DNA from 2 places in the Lentzea sp. NPDC036955 genome. Region 1 is predicted to be linked to the other one. Evidence: predicted binding sites of a transcription regulator. Region 1 holds the regulator's gene; the other holds the start of a gene.

Region 1 (14,821 bases):
GAAAACTTGTGGAACACTTGTTCAGATAGTTCTGCGAGGCATCCGGAGGTCGCCGTGTTGTACCTGTACCTGGCCGCGGCGATCGTCGCGGAGATCGCCGCCACCGTCTCCCTGAAGGTCTCCGAGGGATTCACCAAACTGTGGCCTTCGGTGATCGTCGTCGCCGGCTACACGATCGCCTTCACAGCGCTCTCGCGCGCGTTGAAGTTGGGTATGCCCGTGGGCGTCGCCTACGCCGTGTGGTCCGCGATCGGTGTCGCCGCCGTGGCGCTCATCGGCTGGCGGTTCCTCGGCGAGGCGCTCAACCCCACGATGGTCGTCGGGCTGGCCCTGATCATCGGGGGCGTGGTGACCCTGGAGCTCGGGAGGACGCACTGAGCGCGACGGCAGTCGACGGGCGCAAGGCGCGCGGCGAGAAGAAGCGGCGCGCCATCGTCGAAGCCACGTTGCGGGTCATCGAACGCGAGGGCGTCGCCGGGGTGACGCACCGCAGCGTGGCCCGCGAGGCCGGCGTGCCGACCACGGCGCCGACCTACTACTTCGCGACGCTCGACGACCTGCTGACCGCCACGCTGCTGTGGTCGGCCGAGGCGATGTGCGACGAGGTCCTGAAGATCATCGCCGTCGGCACGCCGCGGGAGATCGCGCGCAGCCTGGCCAGGGCGGTCGACGAGCACCGGGCGCGCACGCTCGCCGAGTACGAGCTGTACCTGCTGGCCGGGCGGCGACCGGAGCTCAAGCCCGCCGCTCGCCGCTGGCTCGACCTGGCCGCCGAGGTGGCCGCGCCCGCGGACCCCGTGGCGTTCCGCGCGTTCCTCGCCGCGATCGACGGCCTGCTCATCCAGGGACTGATCGCCGACGTCGCCCCGGACGTGGACGAGCTGGAGCCAATCGTGTCCTTCTTGATCCGCGGTCGCGACGGTTCCAGCCCCGCCGCACGGGGAGAATGAGCGGCATGAGGTTCGCGCGAGAGGTGTCCGGCATCAGCCACGGGGTGAGCCTCGGGCTGCTGACCGCGCTCTACGTGCGCGACGGCCTGGCGTTGTCGGTGGACGTCGAACCGCACGTGCCGGGACTGGAACCGTCGCTGCCGGTGCACGTGCCGGCCGGGGTCGACCGCGCCGCCGTGACCGCCGAGTGGCCTGGCTGGTGGGCCGACGCGCTGGACGCGTGCACCCGCGGTGCCGAACCGGCCGTGCCCGAGGACGCGGAGGCGTTGCTGACCCGGCCCGCCAGCCGGACGGCGGTGCTCGCGCTCAAGCCCGGCATCCAGGAGCTGCACCGGGTGCAGAGCCCGGCCGCGCTGCCGATCGGCGACGTGCTGCGCGGCATCGAGTCGCGGATCGGGCGGTGGGCGCAGAGCGTGGAGCTGCACATCGCCGAGGTGCCGGTCGAGGGCCTGCTCTGGGAGCGGATCGCGCCCGCGCACGTGCTGGCGTCGTCGCGGTTCCTCAACGACCCGGCGCGGACCGCACCGGCCCTGCGCGCGGTGCTCGAAGACCTGGTCTAGGCGCGGGGTAGGGAGAACCCCACCCCGCCTCCGGGGGCTGACTGCCGTGTGGCCCGACCCCGGCCGCCTCTACTTTTGTGCCCATGATGAGGGCAGCGCTGGTGGCGTTGGTGGCGGGGACGGTGCTCACGGCGCTGACGGGCTGTGGCATCCGCATCGTGAAGTACGAGTTCTCCGATGACTACGTCGTCTCGGAAACGTTCACGTCGGTGCGTGCGCGCAACGGGTCGGGTGACGTGACGATCAGGTACCAGGAGGGCCTGACCGGGACGAAGGTCCACCGCAGGGTGGAGCACGCCAAGAACAACAAGCCGGGGGGCACCACGCACCGGGTCGAGGGCGACACGCTGGTGCTGGACACCTGCGGCGACAACTGCGAGGCCAACTACGAGGTGCTCGTGCCCGCCGCCGGCATCAGGGTCGTCGGCGACGTGGGCTCGGGCGACGCGGTCGTCGAGGGTCTCGCGTCCGTCGAGTACGCGACCGGCTCCGGGGACATCACCACCCTGGACATCTCGGGGGACGTCAAGGTGAACACCGGGTCCGGCAACTTCCGGGCCACCAGGGTCGGCGGCACCGTGACCGCGGACCTCGGGTCCGGGCACATCGAGCTGAACACGGTGAAGGGCAAGCTGCTCGCCGTCACGAGGTCCGGTGACATCGACGGCTCGTCCCTGAGCGGCGAGGTGATCGCCGACGCCAGCTCGGGACGGGTCGAGCTGATCATGGCGGAGCCGCGGTCGGTGCGGGTCAACTCCGGCTCCGGTGACGTGGACGTCCGGGTGCCGGGCGGTCCGTACCGGATCACCGGGGTGTCGGGCAGCGGTGACCGCGACATCCAGGTCGCGACCGCACCGGACGCACCGCTCGAGCTCAACCTCACCACCGGTTCCGGCGAGGTCCGGGTGCTCGCCATCTGAGTCCGTCCGAGGGGGACTGTGTCGAGGGCCACTCCACAAGGGGTGGCCCTCGTGGCGTTCTGAGGGAACAACGGGAGCTTCCCGGCCGTTGTGCCAGTCAGAAAGCTTGAGTCGGGTAGGCTCAAGGTTGAGCAAGGTGGCAAACTTGAGCCAGCAACGCTCAACAAGTACTAGCGGAAGGAACTCCAATGGCGCGTGCAGTCGGCATCGACTTGGGGACGACCAACTCCGTCGTCGCCGTTCTCGAGGGCGGTGAGCCGACGGTCATCGCCAACTCGGAGGGCTCGAGGACGACCCCGTCCATCGTCGCTTTCGCCAAGAACGGCGAGGTCCTCGTGGGTCAGCCCGCGAAGAACCAGGCCGTCACCAACGTCGACCGCACCATCCGCTCGGTCAAGCGCCACATCGGCACCGACTGGAAGACCGACGAGGTCGACGGCAAGAAGTACACCTCGCAGGAGATCAGCGCGCGCGTGCTCATGAAGCTCAAGCGCGACGCCGAGGCGTACCTGGGCGAGGAGATCACCGACGCGGTCATCACCGTCCCGGCCTACTTCGAGGACGCGCAGCGGCAGGCCACCAAGGAGGCCGGCCAGATCGCGGGTCTCAACGTGCTCCGCATCGTCAACGAGCCGACCTCCGCCGCTCTGGCGTACGGCCTCGACAAGGGCGAGAAGGAGCAGACCATCCTGGTCTTCGACCTCGGTGGCGGCACGTTCGACGTCTCGCTGCTCGAGCTCGGCGACGGCGTCGTCGAGGTCCGCGCGACCTCCGGTGACAACCACCTCGGTGGCGACGACTGGGACCAGCGCGTCGTCGACTGGCTGGTCGAGCGCTTCAAGCAGGCCAACGGCATCGACCTGACCAAGGACAAGATGGCCCTGCAGCGGATCCGCGAGGCCGCTGAGAAGGCCAAGATCGAGCTGTCCAGCTCGGCGCAGGCGTCCATCAACCTGCCCTACATCACGGTCGACGCGGACAAGAACCCGCTGTTCCTCGACGAGACGCTGTCGCGCGCCGAGTTCCAGCGCATCACGTCCGACCTGCTCGAGCGCACCCGCGCGCCGTTCAACAACGTGATCAAGGACGCTGGCGTCTCCGTTGGCGACATCGACCACGTCGTGCTCGTCGGTGGCTCGACCCGCATGCCCGCCGTCGCGGAGCTCGTCAAGGAGCTGACCGGCGGCCGCGAGCCCAACAAGGGCGTGAACCCGGACGAGGTCGTCGCCGTCGGCGCCGCCCTGCAGGCCGGTGTCCTCAAGGGCGAGGTCAAGGACGTCCTGCTGCTCGACGTCACCCCGCTGTCCCTCGGCATCGAGACCAAGGGCGGCATCATGACCAAGCTGATCGAGCGCAACACCACGATCCCGACCAAGCGGTCCGAGACCTTCACGACGGCGGACGACAACCAGCCGTCCGTGCAGATCCAGGTCTTCCAGGGCGAGCGCGAGATCGCGTCGCAGAACAAGAAGCTCGGCATGTTCGAGCTGACCGGTCTGCCCCCGGCCCCGCGCGGCGTGCCGCAGATCGAGGTCACCTTCGACATCGACGCGAACGGCATCGTCCACGTGTCGGCGAAGGACCTGGGCACCGGCAAGGAGCAGTCGATGACGATCACCGGTGGCTCCGCGCTGCCGAAGGACGACATCGACCGCATGGTCAAGGACGCGGAGGCCCACGCGGAGGAGGACAAGCGCCGCCGCGAGGAGGTCGAGGTCCGCAACCAGGCCGAGACGCTGGTCTACCAGACGGAGAAGGTCGTCAAGGAGAACGACGACAAGCTCCCGGCGGAGATCAAGGACAAGGTCAACGCCGCCGTCGCCGAGGCGAACGAGGCGCTCAAGGGCACCGACATCAACGCCATCAAGGCCGCGGTGGAGAAGCTCGCGACCGAGTCGCAGGCCATCGGCCAGGCGATCTACGCCAACGCGCCGGGCGCGGCGGGTGCCGAGGCCCCCGGTGCGGGCGCCGGTGCGGCCGGTGCCGGCCAGGCCAAGTCCGACAAGGACGACGACGTCGTCGACGCCGAGATCGTGGACGAGGACGAGAAGAAGTGACCGAGCCGAGGCACGCAGCTCCTGACGAGCAGCAGCCTCCCCTCGTCGTGAACGACCGGCGCCGGATCGACCCCGAAACGGGCGAGGTCCGCGCGCCGGCCGCTCCGGCGGAGGAGGGCACAGCCCAGGAGACCGACGAGACCGTGGTCGCCGCCGAGTTCGTGGACGACGCCGCCGTCGAGCTGAAGGCCCAGCTCGACGAGCGCACCGCGGACCTGCAGCGGCTCACCGCCGAGTACGCGAACTACCGCAAGCGGGTGGAACGCGACCGGGAAGCGGTGATCAACAACGCGAAGGCGTCCGTGGCCGCCGAGCTCCTGCCGCTGCTGGACGACGTCGAACGGGCCGCCGCTCACGGCGACCTGACCGGCGCGTTCAAGGCGGTGGCGGACAAGCTCGTGTCCACGCTGCAGAAGACCGGCCTGGAGCCGTTCGCGCACGAGGGCGAGGCGTTCGACCCGTCGGTGCACGAGGCCGTGCAGCACAGCACGTCCCCGGACGTCGAGGGCCCGACCGTCACCGCCGTGCTGCGGCGCGGCTACCGGTTCGGCGAGAAGCTCGTCCGCCCGGCGCTCGTCGCCGTGACGGACCACGAGCCGGCAGCACCCGCTGAAGAGAGCTGAAGGGAGGGAGACGTCCGGTGAGTGCTAGGGACTGGATCGAGAAGGACTTCTACCGCGAACTGGGCGTCTCCTCCGACGCCTCGGCGGACGAGATCAAGAAGTCGTACCGCAAGCTCGCCCGTGAGCTGCACCCCGACGCCAACCCCGGCGACGCCAAGGCGGAGGCCCGCTTCAAGGCCGTCTCCGAGGCCTACGGGGTGCTGTCCGACGCGGCGAAGCGCAAGCAGTACGACGAGGCTCGTCGCCTGTTCGCGGGCGGAGGGGGCTTCCCCGGCGGCTTCGGCGGTGCCGGCGGCTTCGACGTCAACGACCTGTTCGGTCGGGCGGCGCAGGGCACCGGTGGCGGTGGCCTGGGCGACCTGCTCGGCGGCCTGTTCAACCGGCGCGGTGGCGGCGGTGCGGCCTCGGCCACGCGTCCCCGTCGCGGCGAGGACGTAGAGACCGACGTCCGGCTCGACTTCACCGAGGCGGTGAGGGGCGCGCAGGTGCCACTGCGGCTGTCCTCACCGGCCGCGTGCACGACCTGCGGCGGCTCCGGCGCCAAGCCCGGCACGACGCCGCACACCTGCGCGACCTGCTCGGGTTCCGGCCTGGTCACGCGGTCGCAGGGCGCGTTCGCGTTCAGCGAGCCATGCCGCGACTGCCGCGGCACCGGCCGGATCATCGACGACCCGTGCGTCGAGTGCGGTGGCGACGGCGTCAGCACCCGCACCCGCACGCTGACCGTCCGGATTCCCTCGGGGGTCGACGACGGCCAGCGGATCCGCCTGGCGGGGCAGGGCGAACCGGGGCGCAACGGCGGACCGTCGGGCGACCTGTTCGTCCGCGTGCACGTCAACCCGCACAGCGTGTTCGGCCGCCAGGGCAACGACCTGACGCTGACCGCGCCGATGACGTTCCCCGAGCTGGCGCTGGGCACGACGTTGACCGTGCCGACGCTGGACGGCAAGGTGACCTTGAAGGTGCCGGCCGGCACCGCTTCCGGGCGCGTGCTGAGGGCGCGCGGCAAGGGCATCACCCGCAAGGACGGCAGCCAGGGCGATCTGCTGATCACGCTGGAGGTCGCCGTCCCGAACAACCTGTCCTCCGAGGCGCGCACGGCCCTGGAGGGCTACGCGGACGTGACCAAGGAGCACGACCCGCGAGGTGAGCTGAACGCGCTGCTGGAAGGGCGGTGAGTTCCGGTGAGTTTTCCGTTCCCGCCGGGGACCGACGAGGACACGCCGTTCTTCGTCATCTCGGTGGCAGCACAGCTCTCCGGCCTGCACGCGCAGACCCTGCGGTCCTACGACCGGATGGGCCTCGTGTCGCCGGGCCGCACCTCCGGCGGCGGCCGCCGCTACTCGATGCGCGACATCGTGCTGCTGCGCGAGGTCCAGCGCCTCTCCCAGGAGGAGGGCGTGAACCTCGCCGGCATCAAGCGCATCATCGACCTGGAGCACCAGGTCGACGCCCTGCGCGCGCGCGTGACCGAGCTGTCCCAGGAGCTGGCCCAGGCACTGGCCGCCGCCGACTCCGCGGCGGCCGCGGTGCACGCCTCCTACCGCAGGGACCTGGTCCCGGTGCGGCAGGAGACGGCGCTCGTGGTGTGGAAGCCCAAGCCGCGCAAGTAGCTCACCGCTCGAAGTAGAACCCGGTCTCCAGGTCCGCCAGGAGGCCGGGTTCCTGCGGTTCCCACCCCAGCAGCGTCCTCGTGCGCGCGCTGGACGTCGGTGCGTCCCGCGTCACCATGAACGCCAACGGCCCGAAGTGCTCCTGCGCTCGTTCCGCGGGAATGCTCTCGACCGGCAGGCCGAGCTTGCGCCCGATCGCCTCGGCGATGGTGCGCATCGGCACGGCCTCCTCGGCCACCGCGTGCAGCACGGAGCCGGCGGGTGCCTTCTCCGCTGCCAGCCGGTACAGCCGCGCCGCGTCCAGGGTGTGCGCCGCGGACCAGCGGTTCGTGCCGTCACCGGGGTAGCCGGACACGCCCTTCTCCCGCGCGGTCCTGACCAGGATCGGGATGAACCCGGCCGTGTCGAGCGGGCTGTGCACGGTGGGCGGCAGCACGACCACCGAACCGCGCACGTCTGCGGCGTCGACGATCGCGTTGCGGGCGGCACCGCGGGTGTCGCTGTCGGCGACCCGCTCCTCCTCCGTCGCGGTGCGGCCCAGCCCGGCGTATGACAGCGTGCCACTGGTGCCGATCAGGGCCTTGCCGGTGCCGGAGAGCTCGTCGAGGAACGCCTTGACCACCGCCAGGTCGGCTCCGGAGGCACCCGCGTAGTCGCCGGCGAACATCTCCTCGTGCTTGAACGCCAGGTGGACCACCGCGTCCGCCTCGGCCGCGGCCTTGCGCAGCCCGTCCATGTCGTCGAGGTCACCGCGCCGGACCCGGGCGCCCCAGGCCTCCAGCCTGGCGGCGGACATGTCGGACCGGGCCAGGCCGACGACCTCGTGCCCGGCTCCCAGCAGCTCCGGGACCAGCGCCGAACCGACGTGACCGCTGGCGCCCGTGACGAAAACCTTCATCGCACTTCCTCAAGGTGATGGGACTTGGTCTCATCAACCGTAGCAGAGTGATGGGACTTAGTCGCATCACTTAGGATGGGGTCATGGGTCGATGGGAGCCGGACGCACGGGAGCGGTTGGTGCGCGCCGCACTCGACCTGTTCGGCGAGCAGGGGTACGACAACACCGCGGTCGCGCAGATCGCCGAACGCGCCGGGCTCACCAAGAGCACGTTCTTCCGGCACTTCCGGGACAAGCGCGAGGTGCTGTTCGGCGGTCAGGACCAGCTCGCCGAGGTGCTCACCACCGGCATCGCCGGCGCGCCGGAGCAGGCGGAACCGCTGGCCGCGGTCGAGGCGGCGCTGGTCGCGGTCGGCACCTGGTTCACCGACGAGCACCGGGCGCACGGCCCGCAGCGGCAGGCGGTGATCGAGGACCACCTGGAACTGCGTGAGCGGTCGGCGCTGAAGATGGTCGGGTTCGGCGTGGCCATGAAGGACGCGCTCGAACGCCGCGGCGTCGCCGAGCTGGCGGCAGCGGTGGCCGCCGAGCTCGGCGTGCTCGCCTTCGAACGCGCGTACGGCACGTGGGTGACGACCACCGGGGACTGGTCCGACGTCGTCCGGCGGTCGGTCGCCGAGGTGCGGACCGCGGCCGCGACGCTCGGCTAGCCGCTCACGACTCCTCGCCAGACCCCTTGCCGGCCTTCACCCCGAAGTAGTCGCCGCCCTTGCGCTTCGCGTCGTCGGTGCCCCAGTCGCGGATGCGGTCCACCGGCACCATGCGGGGGATGTGCTTGCGGCAGTGGACGTAGGCCTCCTGCACCTGCACGACGACCCAGCGCTCCACCTTGCGGTCCTCGGTGGGGAACTCCTCGCGCGGCGCGATGCGGGCCCTGCCGTTGACGTGCAGGCCGATCAGGTCCTCGGTGAAGTCCACCATCAGCATGCCGACGTGCGGGTTCTCCATGATGTTGCCGAGCGAGGCCATGACGCCGTTGCCGCGGTACTCGGGGTACGCGACGGTCCTCGGGTCGACCACCCGGATGAAGCCCGCGGGTCCGGCGCGCAGCGTCGAGTCGCATTCGCCGTCGGCGTCGGAGGTCGAGATGAACGCCATCTCCATCCGGCCGACGAACTCGGCCATCGCGGGGTTGAGGTGGTCCAGTACCTGGTCCGAGTAGAAGCGTGTGGCGCGATCGGAGGTCTCCAGGGCACATTGGAGGAAGTGCTCGCCGCGGGAGCCGGGATGTTCGACACGGTTGGGTGAGGTGGTTCCAGTCAATTCAGGCAAGGACACGCGCCACACCGTTGCACGCAAGCGCGCAACTCGGTACGGAGGGACCCTCAGATTCACACTGTTGCGGTAACAAGCAGTTGCGTACCGTAGTCATGCTTCGCTCGAAGGTGGCATCAAGGAGTCGGAAGGCCAGAACAGAGGTTAGTGTCCACCCCGTCGGGGGACGGATGTTTGACGAGCACGGCGCCTCACCGGTGCCAGGACGAAGAACGTGGAGACTGCGCGCGGACCATGACTGCGAACGCTGTGCTGAGCCCCATCCCTACCCCGCCACACCGTGAACCCCCGCCTGGCGTCACCGCGATGGTGCGGATGATCCGGGAGAGCTTCGCGGTGGTGGAGCCGCATTCCGAAGAAGTGGCGAAGTTCTTCTACGGGATGCTCTTCTCGCTCTCGCCCGCCACACGCGAGATGTTCCCCGCCAACATGGAGGTGCAGCGGAGCCGTCTGCTGCGCGCCCTGGTGCACGTGGTGCAGATGGTCGACCGCCCGGACGACCTGATCCCCTTCCTCCGCCAGCTGGGCCGCGACCACCGCAAGTTCGGTGTCATCAACGTCCACTACGAGGCGGTCGGCACGGCACTGCTGTCGGCGGTGAAGAAGTTCGCCGGTGCCGCCTGGACGCCGAAGGTCGAGATGGCCTGGGCCGAGGCGTACACGCTGATGGCCCGCGCGATGCAGGAGGCGGCCGACGCCGACAACGGGCCCGCGTACTGGCACGCGACGGTGCTGGAGCACCAGCGCGTGTCGTGGGACCTGGCGGTCGTGCGGCTGCAGCCCGACCACCCGGTCAACTACCGCGCCGGGCAGTACGTGTCCGTCGAGACGCCGCAGCGCAAGCGGCTGTGGCGCTACTACACGCCGGCGAACGCGCCGCGCGAGGACGGCATCATCGAGTTCCACATCCGGTCCGTCGACGGCGGCTGGGTGTCGCGCTCGGTGGTCGGCCACACGCAGGCTGGCGACACGTGGCGCATCGGACCGCCGATGGGACGCCTCTCGGTCGACCGCACGTCCGGGTCGGACATCCTGATGGTGGCCGGTGGCACGGGCGTCGCGCCGATGCACGCGATCATCGACGAGATGGCGCAGTGGGGCGACAACCCGCGCGTGCACCTGTTCTACGGCGGCCGCACCCGCGAGGACCTCTACGACCTGGACAACCTGCAGCGCATCGCGACCACGAACCCGTGGCTCACGGTCGTGCCGGTGCTGGAGTCGGACCCCGGCGTCCGCGGTGTCGAGCAGGGCACCCTGGCCGACGTGGTCACCCGCTACGGCGCGTGGGAGGAACGCGACGTCCTGGTCTGCGGCAGCCCGGCGATGATCAGGTCGACGGTGTCCCGCATGCTGGTCGCCGGAACTCCGCTCGACCGGATCAAGTACGACCCGTTCACGCTGGACTAGGCTCGGCACGTCGAAAGCGACTGGCGTGCCGAGGGTGGAACCGACCACCGGGAAGCGACTGCCGAGCGCACCGAACGCCTGGGTGCACCGGTGTGGAGCTGAGCCGTGCTCTCCCAGGTCGATCCCGAGATCGCCGCACTGATCGAGGCCGAGTCCGCCCGCCAGTCCCGCAGGCTGCGCATGATCGCGTCGGAGAACGACGTGTCCGCCGCCGTGCTTGAGGCAACGGGCTCGGTGCTGACGAACAAGTACTCCGAGGGGTATCCCGGCAAGCGGTACTACGAGGGCCAGCAGGTCGTCGACCAGGTCGAACAGCTCGCGATCGACCGCGCGAAGGCCCTGTTCGGCGTGGACCACGCCAACGTCCAGCCGCTGTCCGGCGCGCCCGCGAACCTCGCGGTGTACCTCGCGTTCCTGTCGCCGGGCGACACGGTGATGGGCATGTCGCTGCCGATGGGCGGCCACCTGACCCACGGCTGGAACGTGTCCGCGACCGGCAGGTGGTTCCACGCGGTGCAGTACGACGTGCGCAAGGACACCGGCGTCGTCGACCTGGACCAGGTCCGGTCCCTCGCGCTAGCCGAACGCCCGAAGGTGATCTTCTGCGGTGGCACGGCCATCCCGCGCACGATCGACTTCCCGGCGTTCGCCGCCATCGCAGCCGAGGTCGACGCCGTCCTGGTCGCCGACATCGCGCACATCGCGGGTCTCGTCGCGGGCGGCGCCCACCCGTCCCCGGTCGGCCACGCCCCGGTGATCACCACGACCACGCACAAGACGCTCCGCGGCCCGCGTGGCGCCATGATCCTCAGCGACGCCGAGCACGCCAGGGCCGTCGACCGCGCTGTCTTCCCCGGCCTGCAGGGTGGCCCGCACAACCACACGACCGCCGCCATCGCCGTGGCCCTGCACGAGGCGGCGCAGCCGGCGTTCCGCGAGTACGCGCACACCGTCGTGGCCAACGCACAGGCGCTCGCGGCCGCGTTGCTGGAGCGGGGCTTCGACCTGGTCTCCGGTGGCACCGACAACCACCTGATCCTGATCGACCTGACGTCCAGGGGCATCGGCGGCAAGCCCGCCGCGCGGGCACTGGACCGGGCGGGCATCGAGCTGAACTACAACGCGGTGCCGTACGACTCCCGCACGCCGTTCGACCCGTCCGGCATCCGGCTCGGCACCCCCGCCATCACCACCCGCGGCCTCCGCCCGTCCCACATGCCGCAGATCGCCGACTGGATCGACCGGGCCGCCACCGCCGTCGCTGACGAGCCCGCACTCGCACGCATCGCCACCGAGGTCGAGGCCCTGCTCACCTCCCTCTAACCCCCGCCGTAAGTGCACGCGGGGACCTTTCGTACCCCTGGGAGGGCACGCGGGGACCTTTCGTACCCCCAGAGGGCACGCGGGGAGCTTTCGTAACCCTCAGGAGTGCACGCGGGGAGCTTTCGTAACCCCCGGAAGGGCACGCGGGGACCCCGCGTACCCCCAGAGGGAACGCGGGGGCCCCGCGTGCCCTCCACTCCTGGCGGAGTGACGCAGGAGACCGTGGGAAAGTTGTTCTAGCTAACTATTTCCCGATATAGTTGTATGGCATCAACTAACTACTGGAGGTGTGCTTGAACCGGCCCTCGTCGCATCGGGAGATCCTCGAAGCGCTGTCCGGCATCTGGGTGGCGTTGCTCGTCGCGATCCTCAGCTCCACCATCGTCTCGAACGCTCTCCCGACGATCCTGGCCGAGCTCAAGGGCACCCAGACCCAGTACACCTGGGTCATCACGGCGATGCTGCTGGCCTCCACGGCCAGCACGCCGCTGTGGGGCAAGCTCGCGGACCTCTTCGACAAGAAGAAGCTGCTGCAGGCGGGCATCGTGCTGTTCGTCATCGGCAGCGTGCTGTCGGGCCTGAGCCAGAACATGGAGCAGCTCATCGCGTTCCGGGTCGTGCAGGGCCTGGGCATGGGCGGTGTGCAGGCGCTCGGCCAGGTCGTGGTCGGCGCGCTGCTCAGCCCGCGTGAACGCGGCCGTTACAGCGGCTACACCGGCATGGTGATCTCGGCGGGCACCGTCGGCGGACCGCTGGTGGGCGGGTTCCTCGTCGACTGGCCCGGCTGGCGCTGGTGCTTCTTCGTGTGCGTGCCGCTGGCCCTCGTGGCCCTCGCCGTGCTGCACAAGACGCTGCACCTGCCCGTGCAGAAGCAGCACGTGAAGATCGACTACCTGGGCGCCACGCTGATCACCGGCGGGGTGAGCCTGGTGCTGATGTGGGTGTCGTTCGCCGGCAAGGACTTCGCCTGGTTCTCCGGTGAGAGCGCCCTCTACGTCGGCGGTGTGGTGCTCGCGCTGACCGCCGCCTACTTCGTCGAGCGCAGGGCCTCTGCCCCGGTCATCCCGCTGCACCTGTTCCGCAACCGCACGGTCGTGCTGGCGATGCTGGGTGGCATCGCGGTCGGCACGGCGATGTTCGGCGCCTCGGTGTTCATGGGGCAGTACTTCCAGATCGCGCGGGGCTTCTCGCCCACGAAGGCGGGGCTGCTCACGGTGCCGCTGGTGCTCGGGCTGAGCATCTCCTCGACCGTCAGCGGCCAGCTGATCGCGAAGAGCGGCCGGTGGAAGAGCTACCTGGTCTGGGGTGCGTTCTCGCTGGTCATCGGGCTGGCGCTGCTCGGCACGATCGACCACGGCACCAACCTCACGCTGATGGGCGCCTACCTGCTGCTGGTCGGCGTGGGCGTCGGGCTGACCATGCAGAACCTGGTGCTGGCCGTGCAGAACGGCGTGGGCATGGCCGACCTGGGCGCGGCGAGCTCCACGGCGACGTTCCTGCGGTCGCTGGGAGGCACGGCCGGCGTCTCGGTGCTCGGTGCGGTGCTGGCCGCCCACGTGAGCACCACGTCGCTCGACCGCGGCTCCCTCTCCCCGGCCGTGCGCAACTCCTACGGCGACGCGATGGGCGAGCTGTTCCTGATCGCCGCCGGGCTCGCGGTCTTCACCGTCATCGCAGTGCTGCTGATCAAGGAACAGCCGCTGCGGGACTCCGTGGACGTGACGGCGGAGATCACCCCAACGGGTTCTGGCGCACAGACGGTCGCCACCGAACTTGCCTCACCTGTGGATACTGACCAGCGGATTGTGGACAACTCAACCCCTGGTGTGGACAAGCGGTTGATCCGAACGAGTGACGGCGATCATGAGGTCGCGGCACGTTCGGCTGCGCTGCGTTCCACGCAGAACTCGTTGCCCTCGGGGTCGCGCATCGTGACCCAGCCGGTGCCGTCCGCCCTGCGCTGATCGTCGTAGACCGTCGCACCGATCCCCAGCAGCCGGTCGACCTCCTCGTCACGGGAGAGGTCGGCCGGCTGCAGGCAGATGTGCACCCGGTTCTTGACCGCCTTGTCCTCGGGAACGGCGACGAACAGGTAGCGGATGCCGTTCGGCAGTTCGATCAGGCACTCGTCGTCGCCGGGGTTGTCGTCGGGGTGCAGCGGCAGCCCGAGCACCTTGCTCCACCACGACGCGATCTCGTAGGAGTCGCGCGCGTCGACGGTGACGTTGTGGATGATTGAGGTCATGGTGCTGATCTTCGCCCATCCCCGCTCCACCGACGTGCGATTTTCGCGACCTCCGTCACGTTCTCGTAGTTGAGCGGAACAGGCTCAACTTTTCTGACGTTGTGCGGGATGATGGTCCGTGCCGCAGGCTGACCACGAGGTGGAGGAATGGACGCTTTCAACCCGACGACCAAGACCCAGCAGGCCGTGTCCGCGGCCGTGCAGGCAGCGACCCTCAACGGGAACCCCGACGTGGGACCCGTGCACCTGCTCGGTGCCCTGCTGGCGCAGGCGGACGGGTTGACCGCGCCGTTGCTCTCCGCGGTGGGCGCCGACCCGACGCTGGTGCGCAAGGAGCTGGAGCAGCTCTCCCGCGCGCTGCCCAGCGCCTCCGGTGCGAGCGTGTCCGCCCCGCAGTTCTCGCGCGACGCCGTGCGGGTGCTCAGCCGGGCGCAGGAGCTCGCCACCGAGATGGGCGACGAGTACGTGTCCACCGAGCACCTGCTCGTGGGCTTGGCGCAGCACGGTGGCCAGGTGGCCGACCTGCTGCGGCGCAACGGCGCGACGCCCGAGGCGCTGACCGAGGCCTTCACGAAGGTGCGCGGCTCGGCGCGGGTCACCTCGGCCGACCCCGAGGGCACCTACAAGGCGCTGGAGAAGTACGGCGTCGACCTGACCGAACGCGCCCGCAAGGGCGAGCTCGACCCGGTGATCGGCCGCGACTCCGAGATCCGCCGCGTCGTGCAGGTGCTGTCCCGGCGCACCAAGAACAACCCGGTGCTGATCGGCGAGCCCGGCGTCGGCAAGACCGCCATCGTCGAGGGCCTGGCCCAGCGCGTGGTGGCCGGTGACGTGCCGGAGTCGTTGCGCGGCAAGCGGGTCGTGTCGCTGGACCTCGGTTCGATGGTCGCGGGCGCCAAGTACCGCGGTGAGTTCGAGGAGCGGCTCAAGGCCGTCCTCAAGGAGAT
Region 2 (14,821 bases), on a different contig from region 1:
AGCAGCGAGGCCAGCGCCGTCGTCATCGTCACGCCCGCGGACGGCCCGTCCTTCGGCACCGCACCCGCCGGGACGTGGACGTGCACACCCCGGTCGGCCAGCGCCGCGGCCTTGTCGTCGTGCGAACGCAGGTAGGACAACGCGATCTGCGCCGACTCCTTCATCACGTCGCCGAGCTGGCCGGTGAGCGTGACGCCGGTCGACCCGGTGTCCTTCGGGGCCAGCGAGGCCTCGATGAACAGCACGTCACCGCCGACGCCCGTGACGGCCAGACCCGTTGCCACACCGGGCACCGAGGTCCGCTCCGCCGACTCGGGCGTGTTCTTCGGGCTGCCCAGGTACGACTTGAGCGACGGCCGGTCGACCTCGATCGGCAGCTCCCGCTCGCCCAGTGCGACCTTCGCGGTCACCTTGCGCAGAATCCGCGCGAGGGACCGTTCCAGCTGCCGCACACCGGCTTCCCGCGTGTACTCGCTCGCGAGCTGGTGCAGGGCGGCCTCGTCGATCGCGACGTCCTCCACCGTGAGACCGGCCCGGTCGAGCTGGCGCGGCAGCAGGTGGTCGCGGGCGATCGTGACCTTCTCGTCCTCGGTGTAGCCGTCGAGCTGCACGAGCTCCATGCGGTCGAGCAGCGGCGCCGGGATCGACTCCAGCACGTTCGCGGTCGCGAGGAACACCACGTCCGAGAGGTCGAGCTCGACCTCCAGGTAGTGGTCGCGGAACGTGTGGTTCTGCGCCGGGTCCAGCACCTCCAGCAACGCCGCCGTCGGGTCGCCGCGGTAGTCGGAGCCGACCTTGTCGATCTCGTCGAGCAGCACGACCGGGTTCATCGAACCGGCCTCGCTGATCGCACGGACGATCCTGCCCGGCAACGCGCCGACGTACGTGCGGCGGTGACCGCGGATCTCGGCCTCGTCGCGCACGCCGCCCAGAGCGACCCGCACGAACTTCCGCCCCATGGCGCGCGCCACGGACTCGCCCAGCGACGTCTTGCCGACACCGGGGGGACCGACGAGCGCGAGCACCGCACCGGAACGACGACCGCCCACGACACCAAGACCGCGATCGGCCCGGCGCTTGCGCACGGCCAGGTACTCGGTGATGCGCTGCTTCACGTCGTCCAGACCCGCGTGATCGGCGTCGAGCACCTCACGCGCGGCCTTGATGTCGTACGAGTCCTCGGTCCGCTCGTTCCACGGCAGTTCGAGGACGGTGTCGAGCCACGTCCGGATCCAGCCCACCTCCGGCGACTGCTCCGAGGTGCGCTCCATCTTCTCGACCTCGGCGAGCGCCGCCTTCTCGACCTTCTCCGGCAGGCTCGCGGCCTCGACGCGGGCCCGGTAGTCGGCCTCCTCGGACGCCGGCTTGCCGTCGAGCTCGGCCAGCTCCTTGCGGATCGCGGCCATCTGCTGGCGCAGCAAGAACTCCCGCTGCTGCTTCTCGACGCCTTCCTTGACGTCCTTCGCGATCGTCTCGTTGACGTCGAGCTCGGTCAGGTGCGCCTGTCCCCACTCGACCAGCTTCTCCAGCCGCGCGGTGACGTCGCTCGTCTCCAGCAGCCAGATCTTCTGCTTCTCGTCGAGGTAGGGCGCGTAGCCGGCGAGGTCGGCGAGCGCGGACGGGTCGGTGATCTGCTGCACCGAGTCGACCATCTGCCACGCACCCCGCGTCTGCAGGACGTTCGTGACGATGGCCCGGTACTCGCGGGCCAGCTCCCGCGTCCGGTCGGTGACCGGCGACTCGTCGGTGACGGTCGCGTTCACCCACAGCGCCGCACCCGGCCCCGTGGTCCCCGTCCCGATCCGCACGCGCTTGGTACCGCGCACGACCGCCGCGCGCTCACCGCCCGGCAGGCGTCCCACCTGCTCGATCTCGGCCAGTGTGCCGACCGCCGCGTACTTCCCGTCCAGCCGTGGTACCAGCAGAACCTGGTGGTTCGCCGCCGTCGTGGCGGCGTCCACGGCGGCACGGGCCTCCGCGCTGGCCTCCGCACCGGAGATGCGGATCGGCACCACCATGCCGGGCAGCACCACAACGTCGTCCAGCGGCAGCACCGGCAGGGCCAACGTCTCGCCCATCTCCATCACCCTCCAAAGTTGAGTCTGTACCGCTCAACCAACTTCAGCGGGGTGGTGTTCCCCCGGTCCGTTCGCTGTGAGCGAGCGGGGAAGCGGGTGACACGGCGGGCGACCGGGCGTGTGGCGGTGGACACCCGTGCGGCGATTAGCGAGGATCTTCGCGTGAAGGAAGAGCTGAAGTGGGTCCCGTCCACGGTCGACGTCACGCGTCCGAGCGTCGCGCGGATGTACGACTACTACCTGGGCGGCTCGCACAACTTCGAAGCCGACCGCGCCGCCGCCAAGCAGGTGGAGAAGATCTTCCCCGGCATCGCCCACAGCGCGGGGGCCAACCGCTCGTTCCTGCGCAGGGCCGTGCGCCACCTGGTCGCGGAGGGCGTCGACCAGTTCCTCGACCTGGGCTCCGGCATCCCGACCGTGGGCAACGTCCACGAGATCGCCCAGCAGGACAACCCGTCGGCACGCGTGGTCTACGTGGACTTCGAGCCCGTCGCCGTGGCCCACAGCACCGCGCTGCTCGCCGACAACCCGCACGCCACGGCGTTGCAGGCCGACCTGCGCGCGCCCGCGAAGGTGCTGCACGCCGCCCGCGACGTCCTCGACTTCGACCGGCCGGTCGCGGTGCTGATCATCGCGGCCCTGCACTTCGTGCCCGACTCCGACGACCCGTACGGCGCCGCCGCCGAGTACATGGCCGCGTTCCCCTCCGGCTCGTACCTGGCGATCACGCACGCCACCCACGACGGCCTCTCGCCGCAGGAACAGGAGGAGGCCGCGCAGGTCATGGCGGTGTACCGCAGCACCGACAACGCGATCAGCGTCCGCTCGCACGCCGAGGTCGTCCGCTTCTTCGACGGCATGGACGTGCTGGAGCCGGGCGTCGTCCCGGTGAACGAGTGGCGCCCGGACTCCTACGAGGACCGCATCAGCATCTACGGCGCGGTCGCCCGCAAGCGCTGAAGCAGCCGGTCCCTCAGCTCGTTCGTCTCGCGGTCGGTGAGGGTGCGCTCCGGCGCCCTCATCGTCACGCGGATGAGCACGTTCTTCTGCCCCGGCCGGACACCGAGGCGCTCCCGGACGTGCGCGGGCAGCTCCTCGGCCGGTGTCTCGCTGAGAACCGCGATCTCCTCGACCAGGTCCTGCGGGTCCAGCGCGCGAATCCGGTCACCGAGCGTCTCGGCGTCCTCGTGCCCGTCGGCCACGATCGAGATGTCCCTGGTCGCGGCCGGGTGCCGGGAGATCGGGCGGTACTCGGCCAGGTCCCGCATCTGCTCCGCGATGCGCGCGTCCCCGTTGCGCAGCAGGCGGATGTCGGGAACGCCCTTGCGCAGCATCACCAACCGGTCGAGGCCCAGCCCCATCGCAAGCCCGTGCGGGTGGTCCTTGAGGACGTGCCGCGCCGCGTACCCGCACTCGCCGATCTCCACCCACTGGCCGTCGTGCCACACGTCGATCTGCTTGCCGTGCGTGGTGTACGGGTGTTCGGCGTCGATCGTGCGGTAGCGCTTGCCGGGGAGAACCGTGCTCACGACCACGTGGATCAGGTCTTCGAGCGGTTCGGCTCCGTGCGTTATGCGCCAGAGGTCGAGCTGGTGCGGTGTGCCCGTGTGCAGCCTGTCGACCGTGTCACGGCGGTAGACCAGACCGGGGCACAGGAGCGTGACGTCGGGCCGCGCGTCCTTGAGCGCGGGCGGGATCATCGCCGTCGTGTGGCTGCGCAACATGCACGTCTCGCTGACGTACCTCGTGTAGCGGGCATCGCGCGTGATGGCGTCGGCGGGATAGCCGAGGTGCTCGTAGTTGTGCTCCACCGGTACGAGCGGATGGTGGCGCACTTCTCTCGTGTCCGGCAACGCTGCCTTGAGGTCGGCGATCAGCAGTTGCATCGCGTGCGGGCCCTGGGCGGGATCGGTGAGGTCGCGGACCTTCAGGGCGCGCACGAGTTCATCGGTGCGGTACATGGGTTCTTCCCGTTCTCGGCGTGGGGTGCTGGTGCGAGGTCCCCCGACCGGCGGGAAGGTGGTTCAGGCGCGCGCCACCGCCGCGGGTCGGGGGTGGCTGAATCGGCGCGTCATGTCCACGAGGGTAGCGCGCTCACTCGGGCGGTGTCAGCCGCAGATCCGGGTCCACCGGCGGTACCCCGTCGAACGGACCGCCCTCCGCGAGCCGGCCCACGTCGTCCAGCGCGACCTCGATCGCGTCGCGGTACGGGTCGCCGTCCGCCGGTGGGGTGCGGAACCACTCGTGCAGCGCCTCGGGGATCTCGAACCGGGCGAGCACGGCGTCGTAGAGCGCCTCACGGTCCTCGGCCTGCACGCCGAGCTCCTGGTACTCGCGCAACGCCATGCGCAGCCGGATCCAGCGGTAGCGGTCGGTGTTCTGCTGCTGCGTGAACCGCTCGCGCAGCAGATCGCCGGCCTTCTGCCCGCGCAACGCCAGCGTGCGGATGGTCTCGGGCGTCATGAACAGGTTCGTGCCGCCCTCGTCCTCCGCCTGGCGCACGTGCGCGATGCGGCCGCGGTAGCCGGGCAGCGCCGACTGCATCGTGTCCCGCCAGTCGAGGAACGTGTCCAGGATGGACATCAGGAACCCCGGCATCGAGGTGAGCTGCCGGTAGGGCGTCCCGCTGTCCGACGCGTCCTGCTCGGGCAGCCACACCTCGGCCGTGTCGCCGTCGGGGTAGGACTGCAGGCTCAGCCCGAACGTGGGCCACCGCGGCAGCAGCGCGTCGAAGAAGTGGATCGGGAAGTTGCTGGTGATCCCGCCGTCGGAGAACCAGTGCACCTTCCCGCCGCGGCACAGCGGCACCGCCGCGATCAGGCCGGGGAACGACAGGCTCATCCGCACCGCCACCACCACCGGCAACCGCTCCCGGCCCGGCAGCTGCCGCAACGGCATGTGCTCGTGCAGCGGGCACCGGCCGTCCGCCGGTACGCCGTCCAGCTGCTCCACGACCCGTCGCGGCAGCACGTACCCCAGGCACTCCTCGCAGTACTGCCACTCCTCGCTGAGCGGCAACCGGTACGGCCGCCCCTCGGACAGGTCGGTGGTCATCAGCACGAGGTTGACCTCGCCCAGATCCCCGAACGTCAACGCGCGTTCGGTGCCCGCGAGCTCGTCGAGCCGGTCCGCCAGCCAGTCCGCGAGCGGCGGCACCCCGGTCGACTTCGGCACCCCCGCCAACCGGTCGAGCCACGACGGCCGGAAGTCACCCGTGCCCGGCACGAGTCCGAAGTGGACGGCGCGCGCGTTGTTCTTCATGTACCGCTGCATCGCATACGCGTACGTGGCGATCAACGCGCTGACCATCGCCAGCGTCAACACCAGCCACACCAGCAACACGACCGCCGCCGTGCCGTAGTGCCGGGCGAACACCATGCCGAGCACCAGCGGCACCGCCATGAACACCCATGCCTGCCAAGGCAAGCTGTTCCGCAACGGCCACAACACCAACGGCACACATGCCACCGCCACGACCGTGAGCGCTATCGCGAGCCACGGCAGGTACTCCCGCGGCGCCAGCCACGCCGACCACAGCACCGGCCCGGTCAGCCACAGCAGCGCCATCAGCCCGAGCACGGCCTTCGCCCGCAACCCGACCGCGCCGAGCAACGCGAAGAACAGGCACGACACCGCACTGCGCCCGGTCGTCGCCCGCTGCTGCATGGTGGCGACGACGATCCGGTACAGCGCGCGCGTCTTGGCGTTCGGCTGGAACAGCTGCGCCAGCCGCCACCGGTCCGCCCCGGTGCCGCCGGCGAACCAGTCGACCAGCCCCGCGAGCTTCTCGAACCCGCCGCTGCCGCGCCCCTTCTCGGCGGCGGCGGCGAACGCCGCGGCGATCGCCCCCGCCGACGCGCCGCCGATCTGCCGGAACTCGTAGTGGCGTGCCAGCGACGCGACAGCCAGCGGGTACACGACTCCGCTGGTCGTGCCGCCGCGCATCGTCAGGTCGCAGTAGCGGTCGTACTCCATGTGCCCATGGTCGCGCGATCACCACGGTCCGTCAGCGATGTTCACTCAGACGCCACCGAACCGGTCCCGTCCCGTGCTGCCGGCGGGTCCTGCAAGCCTTCCGCCGCCGCGACCGCGGCCAGCTCGGCCGGTGTCCCCGCCATGATCACCCGCACGTGCTCCGTCACCTTCTCCACGGGCCACTCCCACCACGCGACCCGTTGCAGCACGGCGACCTCCTCGTCGCTGTACCGCGTCCGCAGCAGCCGGGCCGGGTTGCCGCCGACGATCCCGTACGCGGGCACGTCCCCGACCACCACCGACCCGGCGGCCACGATCGCCCCGTCACCGATCCGCACGCCGGGCATGACCACCGACCGGTACCCGAGCCACACGTCGTTGCCCACCACCGTGTCCCCGCGCGACGGCGCCCCCAGCGCGATGTCCAGCGTCTTCTCCGCCCAGGCCCCGCCGAAGATCGTGAACGGGAACGCCGACACGCCGGACATGCCGTGGTTGGCGCCGGACATGATGAACCGCACCCCTTCTGCCAGCGCGCAGTAGCGGCCGATGACCAGCTTCTCGGGGCCGAAGTTGTAGAGCACGTTGCGGTGCTCGAACTCCATGGCGTGGTGCGGGTCGTCGTAGTAGGTGTACTCGCCGATCTCGATCTGCGGGTTCTTGACCAACGGCTTGAGGAGCACGGTGCGGGGCATGTCCGGCAACGGGTAGAGGTTGTCGGGCGAGGGGATGGTCACGGCGCTCCGATCGGCTCTTCGCTGAACTGGGTGCGGTACAGCTTGGCGTAGTGGCCGCCGAGGGCCAGCAGGGACTCGTGGGTGCCGCGTTCGACGACCTGGCCGGCGTCGACGACGAGGATCTGGTCGGCGGCGCGGACGGTGGACAGGCGGTGGGCGATCACCAGCGAGGTGCGGCCGGCGAGGGCTTCCACCAGTGCCTCCTGCACGGCCGCCTCGGAGCGGGAGTCCAGGTGCGCGGTGGCCTCGTCCAGGATCACGACGCGGGGCTTGGCGAGCAGCAGGCGGGCGATGGTGAGGCGCTGGCGCTCGCCGCCGGACAGGCGGTAGCCGCGTTCGCCGACGACCGTGTCGAGCTGGTCGGGCAACGACGACACCAGGTCGGCGAGGCGGGCGCGGCGCAGGGCGTCCCACAGCTCCTCGTCGGTGGCGGCCGGTGCGGCGAGGCGCAGGTTGGCGCCGATCGACTCGTGGAACAGGTGGCCGTCCTGCGTCACCATGCCGACGGTCTCGCGCAACGAGTCGAACGACAGCGTGCGGACGTCCACACCGGACAGCCGGACGGCGCCGGAGTCGGCGTCGTACAGGCGGGGGAGCAGGGAGGCGATCGTCGACTTGCCCGCACCCGAGGCGCCGACCAGTGCGATCAGCGAGCCCGGCGCGGCCGTGAAGGAGATGCCGCGCAGGACCGCGTCACCGCCGCGCGTGTCGAGGGTGGCGACCTCCTCCAGCGAGGCCAGGGAGACCTTGTCCGCGGCCGGGTAGGCGAAGTGGACGTCGTCGAACTCCACCGAGACCGGGCCGTCGGGCACGGAGACCGCGTCGGGCTCCTCCTTGATCAGCGGCGGCAGGTCGAGCACCTCGAAGACGCGCTCGAACGACACCAGCGCCGTCATCACGTCCACACGTGCACCGGCCAAGGCGGTCAACGGGGCGTAGAGGCGCGTCAGCAGCAGCGCCAGCGTCACGATCGTGCCGGGTGCCATCTGACCCATGAACGCGAAGTAGCCGCCGAGGCCGTAGACCAACGCAAGGGCCAGCGACGACACCAACGTCAACGCCACCAGGAACAGCCACTGCGCAACGGCCGTGCGCACACCGATGTCACGCACACGACGAGCGCGCGCACCGAACTCCGCGCTTTCCAGGGCGGGGCGGCCGAAGAGCTTGATCAGGGTCGCGCCGGGAGCGGAGAACCGCTCGGTCATCTGGGTCGTCATGGCCGAGTCGAGGTTCGCGGCCTCGCGGTGCATGGACGCCAGGCGCCTGCCCATGCGCCGCGCCGGGATCAGGAACACCGGCAGCAGCGCCATCGCGAGAACGGTGACCTGCCACGACAGCGTCAGCATCACGACCAGCGTGAGCACCAGCGCGATCAGGTTCGTGACGACACCGGAGATCGTCTCGGAGAACGCCCGCTGCGCGGCGATCACGTCGTTGTTGAGCCGGGAGACCAGGGCGCCGGTGCGGGTGCGGGTGAAGAACGCGATCGGCATGCGCTGCACGTGGTCGAAGACGGACTGCCGCAGCCGCAGGATCAGGTCCTCGCCGACGCGGGCGGACTGCCAGCGCTCGGCCAGCGAGAAACCGGCCTCCAGCACGGCGACGCCGGCGATCGCGAGTGCCAGCCACACCACCAGGTCCAGGTCGCGGCCGCCGATGATCGTGTCGACCACGCGGCCGGCCAGGACCGGGCTCGCCACCGCCAGCACCGCGGCCACCGCGCTGGTGGCGAGCAGGGCCAGCACCGCAGGCCGCTGCGGGCGGGCGAACCGGGCGACGCGCTTCAACGTCGCCCGGCTGACGCGGCGGTTCTCCTTGTCCTGCATCGCGCTTTCGAGCGCGTACCAGGCGTTGAAGTCGATGTTCACGACGCCCAGTCTGCGACCTCCAGCTGAGTCGAGGTCAAGCCGTTTTCAAGAACGCGTCGACCTCCGCCAGCGCCGCCGCGCGCACCGGTTCCGGCGACAGGAACAGGTCGTGCAGGCCGGCCTTGATCTCCACGACCTTCACGGACGTGCCGAGCTTCGGTCCCCACCTGCGCATGCCCTCGACGTCGAGCACCGCGTCGGCCTTCGCCACGTCCTCGTTCCACTCGCGGGCGCCGAGCGTGCTGCGGTCGGAGTGCAGCACCAGCACGGGCACGCGCACGTCGAGCCCGGCGTGCACCTTCTCCTGCGCCACGAGCACCGCGCGGATCCACCCGGCCAGCACCGGGAACCCGTCGAGCGGCTTCCACCTCAGGTCGAAGTCCCACTCGCCGTTGCGCGAGGAGTGGATCGAGGCGCCGTACGCGTCGCCCAGCCCGCCGCGGACCTTCACCGAGGGCGCGACCTTCCCGAGCAGCTTCACCACCCGCCGCAGGAGCGGCGGTTCGACGACGTCCAGCCACGGGCTGTTGAGCACGAGGGCGTCGATCAGGTCCTCCGAGCGCCGTTCGTGCGCCCACAGCGACGTCGTGAGCCCCCCGGTCGAGTGGCCCATCAGCACGACCCGCGAGTGCTCGGCGCGGACGACGGCGACGGCCGCGTCGATCTCCTCGAAGTACACGGCCATGTCGGTCGTGTAGTTCGGCACCTCGCCGTCGCGCAACGACCGCCCGTAGCCGCGCAGGTCCACGGCGTAGAAGTCGTAGCCCTGAGCGTTGTAGTGCTCGGCGACGTGCTCTTGGAAGAAGTAGTCGGCGAACCCGTGCACGTAGAGGATCGCGCCGCGGTCGGCCTGCGCGGCCCGCCTGCGGACCAGGGTCGCGGTGGCCCCGCCGCGCAACGGCAGGACCGTGGTGTCTTCGTCGCTCACGGCGCCAGTCTGCTCCCGAAAACCGGCGATTCCGCGCACCCTTGTCCGGATCGTGTCTAACCTGGACCGATGACGGGGGACATCGAACAGTCGTCGAGGGTGCGCTTCCCGGGGATCAGCTCGCGCGCCTACGAACACCCAGCCGACCGGGGCGCGCTCGCCGTGCTCCGCGCCGTGCCGGCCGTGGCACCGATCGTCAAGGCGGTCGCGGCGGCGTTCTCCGAACGCGGGGAACGCCTGGTCCAGGTCGCCTCCTCGGTGCGGGTGGGCCCGAAGCAGTACCCGGACCTGCACCGCATCCAGAACGAGGTCGCCGCCGCGTTCGACCTGGAGGAGGCGCCGGAGGTCTTCGTCCGGCACTCTCCGGAGGTCAACGCGTTCACGCGGGGCATCGACAAGCCGTTCATCGTGCTGAACTCCGCGCTGGTCGAGCGGTTCGACCGCGAGGAGCTGCGGTTCGTCCTCGGGCACGAGACCGGCCACGCGATGTCCGGCCACGGGCTCTACAACACCATCCTGGAACGCCTGCTCAACCTGCAGTACGCGTTCGGCTGGATGCCGGCGGGCGCGTTCGCCCTGCGCGCGGTCATCGCCGCCCTCTACGAGTGGCAGCGCAAGACCGAGCTGTCCTGCGACCGGGCCGGGCTGCTCGCCTGCCAGGACCCGCAGGCCGCGCTGCGCGTGCACCTCGCGTTCGCGGGCGACATCGGCGGCCAGGTCGACATCGCGGCGTTCCTCGAACAGGCGAAGGAGTACGAGGGCGAGGACATCCGCGACAGCATCCTGAAGCTGATGGACAACGAGCGCCGCTCGCACCCGCTGGCCGTGGTCAGGGCCGCGCAGCTGCAGCGCTGGGCCGCGGGCGAGGAGTACCGGGAGATCCTCACCGGCGTCTACCCGCGCCGCGAGGACGACCACCCGACGAGCAACCTCACCGACGACGTCAAGAGCGCGGCGCGGTCCTACCGGGAGTCGGCGAGCAGCTCAGCGGACCCGCTGATCAAGACGATCAACGACATCGGCGAGACCGTGATGGGTGCCGCGGGAAAGATGTGGGGCAAAGTTGCTCCAAATGGACCAGCGGAGTAGCTACCATCTGGAGTCATGAGACGACTCGCTGTTGTGGTCCTGGCTCTGCTCCTGACGGCGGGCACCGCTGCCGCCGACGAACAGGTCGTCGGCGGTGAACGGGTCCCCATCGCCACGACCCCGTGGGTCGTCTACCTGACCGACCCGAACGGCTACCAGTTCTGCGGCGGCACGATCGTCGCCCCGACGAAGGTCCTGACGGCGGCGCACTGCGCGGTCGGCCGGCCCGCCTCCCAGTTCCGCGTCGTCGCGGGCCGCGAGGACAAGAAGAGCTCGGAGGGCGTGGTCGCCACGCCGGTCGAGGTCTGGGTCCACCGGCAGTACGTGGCCGCCGACCGGGGCGAGGACCTCGCCGTGCTGACCATGGCCACGCCGCTGCCGTTCACCCCGCTGCCGATCGCCGGGCAGGCCGACACCGACCTCTACCGGCCCGGCACCCCGCTGCGGGCGCTCGGCTGGGGCCGCACCAGCGAGAACGGCAGGACCTCCCGCTACCTGATGGGGGCGACGGTGCCGGTGCTGCCCGACGCCGACTGCGCGGGCTCCTACCCGCAGTTCGTGCGGGCGGACATGTTCTGCGCCGGCTACCCCGAGGGCAAGGTCGACACCTGCCAGGGCGACTCCGGCGGCCCGGTCGTGGCGGCGGGCAGGCTCGTCGGCGTCACGTCGTGGGGCGAGGGCTGCGCGCGCAGGGGCAAGCCCGGCGTGTACGTCCGGGTCGCCCGGTACGCGAAGGACCTCCAGCCGGTCGTGGGCGTCGTGGAACCCCCGGCGGAGGAGCCTCCCGCGGAGGAGCCCCCGGCATGAGGACCCGCCCGGTCCGGCCGTGAAACCCGGTCGCCGCGGGCCCGGCGCTGTGCCAGCCTGGGCCCGTGGTGGTGCTGCGACGGGCCCGGCCGGACGAGGCGGGCGCGCTGACCGAGTTGGCGCTGGCGGCCAAGGCGCACTGGCCCTACGACGCGGCGTTCCTGGAGGCCGTGCGCGCCGAGCTCACCGTCCGGCCGGAGGACGTGGAGCGGCGGCTGCACGTGGTCGCCGAACGGGACGGCGTCGTGCTGGGCTGGTACGGCATCGGCGGGACGCCGCCCGCGGGTGAGCTCACCGACCTGTGGGTGGAGCCGGCCGCGATCGGCACCGGGCTCGGTCGTGCGCTGTGGGACCACGCCGTGGCGTCCGCCGCCGGCTACGACCACCTCGACATCGACGCCGACCCGTACGCCGAGGGGTTCTACCTGCGGATGGGCGCCGAACGCATCGGTGAGTCGCCGTCGGGCTCCATCCCCGGCCGAGTGCTGCCCCGGCTGCGCGTGCGGACGTCCTGACGGCTCGTCCCCGGACCGGCCGCCGCGGTGAGCCGTCTCAGACCACGAGGCCGACGGACATCGTGAAGAACACGGTCGCGCACACCACGTCCAGCGCCTTCGTGACCCCGGGCCGGCGCAGCCGTCCTGCGACGCTGCTCGCCGCCAGCACGATCATCAGCTCCCACACCGCGGCCAGGCCGAGGAACACCGCCGCGAGCATCGTGAGCTGCGCTGCCGGTTCACCCGATCCGATGAACTGCGGCAGGAACGCCAGCGCGAACAGGATCATCTTCGGGTTCGTGATGTTGGTCAGGAAGCCCTGCCGGAACGGCCGGTCGCCGACGACCTCCTCCGGCTCCCGCACACCGCGCTTCAGCAGCCCGCGTGCGATGGAAACCGCGAGGTAGAGCAGGTAGCCGGCACCGATCCAGCGCAACGCGACGAGCACCGCCGGGTACCGGGCGAGCACCACTCCCAGGCCCGAGATCACCAGCGCCACCTGGACCGCGGCGGCCGTGTGGATGCCGGCCAGCGCGAGCAGCCCCGACCGCACTCCCGACCGCAGCGACGTGCGCAGCAGCAGGAACGCGTCGACACCGGGGGTCACGATGACGACCGCGCACGCGATGAGGAAGGCCGGAACCTGGCTGAAGTCGAACAACACCGCACATACCCCCGTGATCTATGACACTGACCGCAAAATCTCCGGCCAGATGGAACACTAACACCAAATTCTCCGGTTTTGACGCCGTCCTAACGTGCTCGCTACCGTTGGTGACCAATCGTCCACCTGGCGCAACGAGGAGTGACCCGTGAGGCGTAAGCGGTTTGCCGTGCTCGCCGCCGTTGTCCCGCTGGTCAGCGGGGCAGCGACGGCGAACGCGATCGTCGGGGGGACACCCGCGCGGGCGGCCGACACGCCCTGGGTTGTGGCGATCACCACCCCGGACGGGCAGCTGATCTGCGGTGGCGCGCTCGTCGCCCCGGACAAGGTCGTGACGGCGGCCCACTGCGCCACGGTGAAGGGCCTCGCGGGCCGCACCCAGCGCCCGGTCGAGCACATGCGGGTGATCGCGGGCCGCACGGACCTGCGCACGACCGAGGGTGCCGAGGCGGCGGTGACGAACGTGTGGCGCCACCCCGACTTCAAGGACGTCACGCAGGGCGACGACGTGGCGGTGCTGACGCTGGACCGGGAGCTGCCGTACCGGACGATCGCGCTGGGCGACGCGGGCGAGAGCGGTGTCGTGCTCGGCTGGGGCCGCACCGCGGAGCTCGACAAACCCGCGATGTCGCTGCGCAAGGTGACGGTGCCGATCCTGCCGGACGGCGAGTGCGCGGCGAAGGAGCCGGACTACCGGCCGGGGGCGATGCTGTGCGCCGGGCGCGGTGGCAAGGACGCGTGCACCGGCGACTCGGGCGGGCCGCTGGTCGTCAAGGGCAGGCTCGCCGGTGTCGTGTCGTACGGGCGCGGGTGTGCGCGGCCGGACGAGCCGGGCGTCTACACGCGGCTGGCTCACTACCGGTCCACGGTCGGCTTCTGATATCCAAGGTCCGGTGCGAACCACACCGTTCCCGGCCACCCTGCGCCGGCAGTGGGGGCTCGACCTGAGCCCCGCCCAGCTCTACGCGATCCTGCGGCTGCGCCAGGACGTGTTCGTCGTCGAGCAGAACTGCGTCTACGCCGACGTGGACGGCCGCGACCTGGAGCAGGGCACCCGGCACTTCTGGCTGGAGGCGGACGCGACGCACGAGCCGCTGGCGTACCTGCGGCTCACCGAGGAACCCGGCGGCACGTTCCGCATCGGCCGCGTCGTGACCGGCCGGATGGCCCGCGGCCGCGGGTTCAGCCGCCGGCTCGTGCAGGCGGCGCTGGTCGACGTCGGTACCGCGCCGTGCGTGCTGGACGCGCAGACCTACGTCACCGACTTCTACGCCTCGTTCGGCTTCGTGCCCGAGGGCGCCGAGTTCATCGAGGACGGGATTCCACACCTGCGGATGCGGCGCACTCCGTGATCACGCGCACCGCGCGCTCGATGTCGGCCTCGGTCAGGTCGGCGCGCGCGGTGAGCCGCAGGCGCGAGATCTGGTCCGGCACCGACGGCGGGCGGAAGCAGCCGACGACCACGCCGTTGGTGCGGCACGCCTCGGCCCACCGGAACGCCTGATCCGGCGAAGGGGCCCGCACGCTCACCACCGCCGCGGTCGGCGTGCTGACTTGGAACCCGGCCTCCTTCAGGCGGAAGCTCAGGTCGTGCGCCACGGTCAGCGCGCGCTCGGGGCGGTCCGGCTCCTCGCGCAGGATCTTGATGGCGGCCAGTGCGGCGGCGGCGCTGGCCGGGGCGAGACCGGTGTCGAAGATGAACGTGCGCGCGGTGTCGACGAGGTGCTTGATCACCCGGCTCGGTCCGAGCACCGCACCGCCCTGGGCGCCCAGCGACTTGCTGAGCGTCAGCGTCGTGACCACGTCCGGTGCCCGCACGAGCCCGGCCTCCGCGACCGCGCCGCGCCCGCCGGGGCCCACGACGCCGAGGCCGTGCGCGTCGTCGACCACGAGCCCGGCACCGTTCGCGCGGCAGGCCTCGTGCAGCTCGGCGAGCGGGGCGATGTCGCCGTCCACGGAGAACACCGAGTCGGTCACCACGATCGCGCGCCGCTTGCCGCGGGTCTCCAGCGCGTGCCGGACCTTGCCCACGTTGCAGTGCTCCGCGACCACGACGTCGGCCTTGGACAGCCGCGTGCCGTCGATCAGCGAGGCGTGGATGTGCTGGTCGGCGACGATCGCCGTGCCGGGGCCGGTGAGCGCGGTGACCGCGCCGAGGTTCGCCGCGTAGCCGGA

Evidence for each region. The regulator HspR, encoded in region 1, represses chaperone genes until heat shock. The targets are predictions, from matches to a motif close to ANNTTGAGTNNNNNNNACTCAANNT.
Region 2: a site for HspR is predicted at 2,094-2,118, ahead of lon (endopeptidase La). Genes of this name have one in related genera too.

The regions. Positions count from the first base shown of each region.
Region 1 covers NZ_JBVJRC010000004.1:378,550-393,370, forward strand. The annotation lists gene ACZ7CF_RS15205 (DMT family transporter) at 55-378, shown strand; gene ACZ7CF_RS15210 (TetR/AcrR family transcriptional regulator) at 375-950, shown strand; gene ACZ7CF_RS15215 (hypothetical protein) at 956-1,510, shown strand; gene ACZ7CF_RS15220 (DUF4097 family beta strand repeat-containing protein) at 1,594-2,430, shown strand; gene dnaK (molecular chaperone DnaK) at 2,619-4,487, shown strand; gene grpE (nucleotide exchange factor GrpE) at 4,484-5,110, shown strand; gene dnaJ (molecular chaperone DnaJ) at 5,128-6,288, shown strand; gene ACZ7CF_RS15240 (heat shock protein transcriptional repressor HspR) at 6,295-6,723, shown strand; gene ACZ7CF_RS15245 (SDR family oxidoreductase) at 6,725-7,621, opposite strand; gene ACZ7CF_RS15250 (TetR/AcrR family transcriptional regulator) at 7,705-8,271, shown strand; gene ACZ7CF_RS15255 (pyridoxamine 5'-phosphate oxidase family protein) at 8,276-8,746, opposite strand; gene ACZ7CF_RS15260 (FAD-binding oxidoreductase) at 9,203-10,306, shown strand; ZMP/ZTP riboswitch at 10,313-10,397, shown strand; gene ACZ7CF_RS15265 (serine hydroxymethyltransferase) at 10,412-11,629, shown strand; gene ACZ7CF_RS15270 (MDR family MFS transporter) at 11,923-13,593, shown strand; gene ACZ7CF_RS15275 (VOC family protein) at 13,491-13,874, opposite strand; gene clpB (ATP-dependent chaperone ClpB) at 14,022-14,821, shown strand, end outside.
Region 2 covers NZ_JBVJRC010000007.1:377,876-392,696, reverse strand. The annotation lists gene lon (endopeptidase La) at 1-2,078, opposite strand, end outside; gene ACZ7CF_RS25545 (SAM-dependent methyltransferase) at 2,241-3,038, shown strand; gene srmL (PheS-related mystery ligase SrmL) at 3,011-4,039, opposite strand; gene ACZ7CF_RS25535 (patatin) at 4,173-6,053, opposite strand; gene ACZ7CF_RS25530 (CatB-related O-acetyltransferase) at 6,095-6,748, opposite strand; gene ACZ7CF_RS25525 (ABC transporter ATP-binding protein) at 6,787-8,619, opposite strand; gene ACZ7CF_RS25520 (alpha/beta hydrolase) at 8,696-9,589, opposite strand; gene ACZ7CF_RS25515 (M48 family metallopeptidase) at 9,659-10,678, shown strand; gene ACZ7CF_RS25510 (S1 family peptidase) at 10,694-11,485, shown strand; gene ACZ7CF_RS25505 (GNAT family N-acetyltransferase) at 11,551-12,000, shown strand; gene ACZ7CF_RS25500 (LysE family translocator) at 12,038-12,646, opposite strand; gene ACZ7CF_RS25495 (S1 family peptidase) at 12,795-13,526, shown strand; gene ACZ7CF_RS25490 (GNAT family N-acetyltransferase) at 13,540-13,998, shown strand; gene ACZ7CF_RS25485 (8-amino-7-oxononanoate synthase) at 13,952-14,821, opposite strand, start outside.